2 regions of the Kitasatospora sp. NBC_01560 genome follow, and region 2 is predicted to be linked to the other one. Evidence: riboswitches for the same ligand, from Rfam matches in the RefSeq annotation. Region 2 holds a riboswitch; the other holds the start of a gene.
What was found. A riboswitch is a leader RNA that binds a small molecule or an ion and turns the genes downstream of it on or off. The one in region 2 is predicted to bind cyclic di-AMP.

Region 1 (3,559 bases), 1.1 Mb from region 2:
CGCCCGAACCCACCGCCGCCGAACGGGTCTGCAGCCTGCTCGGCGCCACCTCCTCGGTGGTGATCCGCGCCTGCGGCGAGTACCACGAACTCGACACCCCGGTCTCGGTGCACGGCTCCCGGCTGCGGCTCAGCGCCCCGCTCGACGCGCCGCTCACCCTCGCCGTGACGAGGGAACAGGACGGCCTCGCCGTCGTGCTGGACCTCACGGACATCGCGCCCGTCGCCGTCCGCGACCGGGTCCGCGGCCGCCTCACCCTGGCCGGGCGGCTGCACCTCGCCCACCTCGCCGACGACGGGCTCAGCGTGCACCTGCGCCTGCACGTCGCGCACGCCGTCCTCTCCACCCCGTACGGCACGACCGCGCTCACCGGCGCCGACATCTCGCTCGCGCGCCCCGACCCGCTCGCCCGCTACGAGGCCGGCCTGCTCACCCACCTCGCCGACGACCACCCGGACGCGCTCGCCGTGCTCACCCGGCTGCTCGACCCCGCCCTCCTCACCGGGCGGCCCGACGTCCGCCCGCTCGCGCTCGACCGGTACGGCCTGGTGCTGCGCCTGGACCACCCGCACGGCCACCGCGACGTCCGCCTGGTCTTCCCCGAACCGGCCGCGGACGCCGACGAGTTCGGCCACCGGGTGCACCAGCTGCTGACCGCCGCGCACCGCACGCTGCCCGCACACCGCGCCTGAATTCCCGGCCTGTCTGCCCTCCCCGCCGGAAACAAGACCGGAAACGGCACCGGAACCAACAGCGGAAAAGGGCACCGGAGCACCGGCGGAAACGACGGCGGCCGGCCCGGCCCGCGAATCGAAATTCGCGGGCCGGGCCGGCCTGGGCGTGTCCCGCGCCCGTGGTACCGCCGAAGGTGCGGCGATCATCCGGTCGAGCGGTCACCCGACATGACCATCCCGGAGATCGTTCGCCCCGCACCCGGCGGAAGTCCCGACCAGAGGTCAGATGGAGACGCCGTGCGCCCGCAGGTAGGCGATCGGGTCGATGTCCGAGCCGTACTCCGAGCCGGTGCGGATCTCGAAGTGCAGGTGCGGGCCGGTCACGTTGCCGGTCGCGCCGGAGAGGCCGATCTGCTGGCCGGCGGTGACGGTCTGACCGATCTTCACGCCGATCGAGGACAGGTGGGCGTACTCGGCGTACTTGCCGTCGGCCAGCTTGATCTCGACCTCGTTGCCGTAGGCGCCGCCGTTGCCGGCCTTCACCACGGTGCCGGCCGCGACGGCGCGCAGCGGGGTGCCGGTGGAGGCGACGAAGTCGGCACCGGTGTGGTGGCCGGAGGCCCACATCGAGCCGGCCACGCCGTAGGCGGTGCCGAGCTTCGGGTTGGCGACGGGGGCGACGTAGCCGGAGGTGCTGGCCACGGCGGCCGGGGCCGGGGTGGTGGCCGGCGCGGCGGGCTTCGCGGCGGGGGCGGCCGGCTTGACGGCCTGGACCGGCTTCGGGGCGGCGGGCTTGGGGGCCGGCTTCACCGAGTCGTGCGAGGCCTGCGGCTTCGCGGCGGGGGCGGCCGGCTTGGCGGCCTCGGCCGGAGCGGCGGTGCCCAGCGCGAGCTTCTGGCCCGGGTGGATCAGGTTCGGGTTGGCACCGACGACCGAGCGGTTGTGCTCGTACAGCGCCTGCCAGCCACCGTCGACGTTCTTGGCGGCGGCGATCTTCGACAGGGTGTCCCCGCCGACGACCTTGTAGCTCTGCTCGGCAGCGGCGGCGGCCGGGGCGGCGGTCTCGGCGGCCGGCTGCGCGGCGGCGGCCGGGGTGGCGTCGACGCTGGTGGCGCCGGTCCAGGTGCTGGTCTGCGCGGGCTTCGCGGCCGGGGCGGTGTGGGCCTGGGCGCTGATGGTGGTCACCAGCGGGAGGGCGAACGCGGCGCCGGTGACGGCGGTGGCGATACCGATGCGGGCGGCGCGGGGCAGGGCGATACGACGAGCCTGTGCGGGCATGGGGGTTTTCCTCTCCGACGCCTGCGAGGTGAGCTGTCGGGTTCGGGCTGGAGTTGCCCGGCCGCATAGGCGGCTTCACCCCAAGCCGGACCGTGAATTCCGGTCCGGCGACTTACCTTTGGGTCCCCCGCTCCTGCCGTACAGAGTTCGGTTCGTACCACCGGGCAGCGGCAGGACTAGGCGTTCCACCCGGTGGCCACCCGGGCCAATGCCGGGCGGTCGCTGAACTAAAACCCATCCGTCCGGGTGAAGCAATGTCGATCTCTTGAACCCGCAACAAAGGCCCGGAGCACCGTGACGCTCCGAATGATCGGCTGCACGGTATGTGCACAATCGATTCACCGCGCGCCACTGATCCACGACACTCCGCCGATTTCGGTTCCCGTCCGCATTCGGTCGCCTACGGAAAGCCATTCACCGACACACCCCCGGTGAGCCTTGTCACGTGGGCGCCCGGGGCGGACGATCGGGCCGTGGCCACCTCCGAGGCCGGCACCCTGCGGCTGAGCACCGCGCAGGGTCGCTGGGTACTACTGGCGACGGTGCTCGGTTCCAGCATGGCGCTGCTCGACGGCACCGTCGTGAACGTCGCCCTGCCGCGGATCGGCGCCGATCTCGGGGCCCAGCTCGCCGCCCTGCAGTGGACGCTGAACGCCTATCTGCTCACCCTGGCCGGGCTGATCCTGCTCGGCGGCGCGCTCGGCGACCGCTACGGACGGCGCCGGATCTTCCTGCTCGGCGTGGTCTGGTTCGCCGTCGCCTCCGCGGCCTGCGCCGCCGCGCCCACCATCGAGGTGCTGATCGCCTCCCGGGCCGTGCAGGGCATCGGCGGGGCGCTGCTCACACCCGGCTCGCTGGCGATGCTCCAGGCGGTCTTCCACCCTGACGACCGCTCGGCCGCGGTCGGCCTCTGGTCCGGCCTCGGCGGGGTGTCCGCCGCGGTCGGCCCGTTCGTCGGCGGCTGGCTGGTGGACGGTCCGGGCTGGCGGTGGATCTTCCTGCTGAACGTGCCGCTCGCCGCGCTGGTGGTCGCCGTCGCGTCCCGGCACGTGCCGGAGAGCCGGGACGAGAGCGCCACCGGCCGGTTCGACGTGCTGGGCGCCGCACTCGCCGCGCTCGCCCTCGGCGCGGTCACCTACGCACTGACGGCGGCCGGCGGCGGGCTCACCCCCGGGGTCTGGGTGTCGGGGGTGGCCGGGCTGCTGCTCGGCTGGGCCTTCGTCGAGGTCGAGCGCCGCTCCGCGGAGCCGATGCTGCCGCTCGGCCTCTTCTCCTCGCGCCTGTTCACCGCCGTCAACCTGGTCACCCTCTGCGTGTACGCGGCGTTCAGCGGCGTCTTCTTCCTGCTGGTCGTGCAGTTGCAGATCGTCGCGGGCTTCTCCCCGCTGCTGTCCGGGCTGGCGCTGGTGCCGATCACCGTGCTGATGCTGGCGCTCTCCGCCCGGGCCGGCCGGCTCGGCAAGCGGATCGGCCCGCGGCTGCCGCTCACCGTGGGCCCGCTGCTCTGCGCGGCCGGCGTGCTGCTGATGCTGCGGATCGGCCCCGGCGCCTCCTACTGGGTGGACGTGCTGCCGGCCGTCACCGTGATGGGCTGCGGGATGGTCCTG
Region 2 (3,559 bases):
AGGTCTCCCGGTCGTGCGTCGGTGAGGCCCACCCGCTGGCCGGCGTACGCCTGGGCCTGCGAGGTGCGCGGCAGGGTCACTCCGGCCTGCCGCCAGCTCCAGTACATCAGACCCGAGCAGTCGAAGGCGCGGGGCCCGGTGGATCCGTACACATAGGGCGAACCGATCATCTTCACGGCGGCGGCCAGGGCGGCCGCGCCGCGTTCCGAGGCGGGCGGGGTGCTGCCCAGGTCCAGCCGGTCGGTGCCGCGGGTGGCCCGCTGCTCGGCCTCGCGGGCGTCCTGGGCCGCCATCCGGGCCCGCTCGCCGGCGCCCAGGCTGTTGAGCAGCTTCTGCGCGGTGGTCAGCCGCTGCTGGATCTGCTGCTTGCTGTCGGCGAGGGCACGGCGGGTCCGGTCCAGCTCGGAGAGCTTGACGGAGGTCTCGGCCCGGCGCTGGTCGAGCCGGCGCTGACGGGCCACCAGCTCGTGCAGGGTCTCGTTCTGCCGCTCGGCCGCCTGTTCCTGGGAGCGGGCCCTGGAGAGGTAGCCCTCGGGGTCGGTGGAGAGCATCAGCTGGACGGTCTGCGCCATCCCGCCGCCGCGGTACTCGGCGCCGGCCACGGTGGCGAGGTCGCCGCGCAGCTGGTTGAGCTCGTCCTGGCCGACGGCGACCTGCTGCTGCAGGGTGCCGGTCTCGTGCTGGAGCCGCTGCTGGGCGTCGAGCGCCGCGTTGAACTTCTCCGAGGCCTGTTCGGCCTCGTCGTAGAGCTGCTCGACCTGCGCCTTGACGTCCTTGCGGCTCGACGGGGCGTCCGGCGAGCCGGGCGCGGCCTGGGCGGTGCCACCGGTGGCCATGCCCAGGACGGTGGTGGCGGCCGCGGTGAGCACCAGCGCACGGGCGAGGGCGTGCGCTCCTGACAGCGGCGAACGGCGGTGCACGGCCATGCGGCGACGGCTCCAATCCTGCGGCCCGGCCCCGCCGCCGCGCCGGGACGGGCGGCTTTCCAGCGGGTGTCCGGTGGCAGACGTTAGCGAGTCCGGGCGATCGAGTCCAAACCCCTCCGAACCCGAATATTTGACTCCTCATCGGACATTAGCCCGAACCGCCGGAAAAGCCGCAGGCCCGGCCTCCCGCGAGGGGAGACCGGGCCTGCCCGGACCGATGCCGGATCAGACGCGCACGATGGCCGAGATCGGCAGCATGCTGGCGGTCTCGTACCGGACCGAAGCACCGGGCTTCGGCGCGTGGATGACCTGCCCGCCACCCACGTACAGGGCGACGTGGCTGGCGTCCGAGCGGTAGATGATCAGGTCGCCGGGCTGGGCGTTGGCGATGTTGGTGCCGACGTTGGTCCCGGCACCGGCCTGCTGCTGCGAGGTGCGCGGCAGCGACACGCCGGCCTGGGCGTAGGCCCAGCCGGTGAGGCCGGAGCAGTCGAAGGAGCCCGGGCCGGTGGCGCCGTAGACGTACGGCGCGCCGAGCTTGCTCTCCGCGGCGGCGATCGCGGCGGCGGCACGCGAGCCGTTGGCGGCGGGCGCGGCCGGCGCGGCGGGCTTGCTCGCGGCCGGCGCGGTGAGGTCGGTGCGGCTGTTGTCGCGGGAGGCGCGGTCGGCGTCCGCCTTCGCCTTCGCCTCGGCCTTGGCGGCGTCCGCCTTGGCCTTGGCCTCGGCGGCGGCCTTCTCCTCGGCCGCGCGCAGCGCCTGGCGCTCCTGCTCGGTCAGCGTGTTGAGCAGGTCCTGGGCCTTGGCCAGCTTCGCCTGGACCTCGTCCTTGGAGGTCTTCAGCTGCTGGGTGGTGGCCTCCAGCTCGCCGAGCTTGCCCTGGGCCTCGTTGCGGTCCTGGTCGAGCCTGCGCTGCTGCTCCTGGAGGTCCTTCAGCGCACCGGACTGGGTGCTGCTGGCCTGGGTCAGCGCGCCGGCCTGGTTCAGGAAGTTGTCCGGGCTGGACGAGAGCATCAGCTGGACGGTCGACGATATGCCGCCGTTGCGGTACTGCTCGCCGGCGATCTCGGCGAGACCGCCCTGGGCCTCGATCACCGAGGCCTGCTGGCGCGCGACCTTGTCCTGGAGCTCGCCGACCTGCTTCTGCAGCTCCTGCTGCTTGGCCTGGGCGCCGTTGTACTTCTCGGTCGCCTGCTCGGCCTGCTCGTTGAGCTGGTCGACCTGCTCCTTGACCTGGTCCTTGGTCGGCGTCGGGTCGGCGTGGGCGCCGGACTGCGCGGACAGGGCGACGGCCGCGGCGGCGACACCGGTCAGGATCGAGACCCGGGCGCGGCCGGCAGGCTTGGGACGACGATGGGACGCCACGAAGGCGGACTCCTTCTTCCAACGCCCGCCTACCGGGTGAGCTGACGGGTTCGGGCCGGAAGCGTGCCCTACGACGCCTCACCGGCCGTCGAGACGGCCGACCTGGCGCCGATTCACCCCGGAGGAACATGGTTCCCCGGCTCCGCTCCACAGCGCCCCCGACTACTGGGCTCCCCGTCGGACAGGTCGTGCGACCCGTCCCGCTGCTTCACGAACTCGGCGGTAAACCCCCGCCGCCACCCAGGCTGGGTGATCGACTGTGCGGTGGTTCGAGGCACGACACTAGTAACAGAACCGTGATCCGTTCAAATCCTTGTCAGAAAAAAGACGGAAGAATACCCAAGTTCATTTGTGAATATGACCGGGTGTGATCAGTGGTCCACGCGGAGCTGATCGTTGGTCACCGCGCGGCCGGAAACGCCTGCGCCACCCCCGGCAAGGAGGTGGCGCGGATCACAGGGCCGCATCCCGACCCGTGGGCGTGCCGGTCCGTCAGACCCGGCGGATGGTGTTGATCGGCATCGCGTCGGCCTTCATCACCTTGACCACGTCGCCGGTGTGCGGCGCGTGCACCACCATGCCGTTGCCGATGTACATCCCGACGTGGCTGCGGTCGCTGCGGTAGATGATCAGGTCGCCCGGCTGGGCCGCCGCGAGCGAAGGCACCGCGGTGCCGTAGGTGGCCTGCGCCTGCGAGGTGCGCGGCAGCGAGACGCCGGCCTTCCCGTAGGACCAGACCATCAGGCCGGAGCAGTCGAAGCTGTTCGGGCCGGTGGCGCTCCAGACGTACGGCGAGCCCTGCTTGCTCATCGCGTTGCTGACGGCCGCCCCGGCGAGGCCGCTGGCCTGCGGCAGGCTGCCCAGGTCGGCCCGCTCGCTGCCGCGCGAGGCGCGGTCGTCCTGCTGCTGGGCGGCCTTCAGCGCGGCGCGGTCGGCGGCGCTGAGCGAGTTGAGCAGGTCCTGGGCTTCCTTGAGCTTCTTGTTGACGTCCGCCTTGGACTGGTTCAGGTCCTTGGTGGTGGTGTCCAGCGAGGCGAGGATCGCGGCGGCCTCGGTCTTCTGCTGGTCCAGCCGGCGCTGCTGGTCCTGGAGGCCCTTCAGCGCGTCGGCCTGGCTGGAGCTGGCCTGCTGCACACTGGAGGCCTTGTCCAGGTAACCGGACGGGTCCGAGGAGAGCATCAGCTGCACGGACGGGTCGATGCCGCCGGTGCGGTACTGCGCGGCCGCCACCTCGGCCAGACCGCCCTGAAGCTGGGTCATCTGGTCCTGGC

Region 1: linked by a shared signal. The riboswitch ahead of OH807_RS08025 (peptidoglycan DD-metalloendopeptidase family protein) and the one ahead of OH807_RS12980 (NlpC/P60 family protein) in region 2 are both predicted to bind cyclic di-AMP.

What each region holds. Positions count from the first base shown of each region.
Region 1 is NZ_CP109364.1:1,948,806-1,952,364, forward strand. Features, by position in the region: gene OH807_RS08020 (DUF2470 domain-containing protein) at 1-692, shown strand, start outside; gene OH807_RS08025 (peptidoglycan DD-metalloendopeptidase family protein) at 957-1,952, opposite strand; cyclic di-AMP (ydaO/yuaA leader) riboswitch at 1,958-2,115, opposite strand; gene OH807_RS08030 (MFS transporter) at 2,426-3,559, shown strand, end outside.
Region 2 is NZ_CP109364.1:3,032,283-3,035,841, forward strand. Features, by position in the region: gene OH807_RS12975 (NlpC/P60 family protein) at 1-926, opposite strand, end outside; gene OH807_RS12980 (NlpC/P60 family protein) at 1,152-2,288, opposite strand; cyclic di-AMP (ydaO/yuaA leader) riboswitch at 2,299-2,453, opposite strand; gene OH807_RS12985 (NlpC/P60 family protein) at 2,781-3,559, opposite strand, start outside.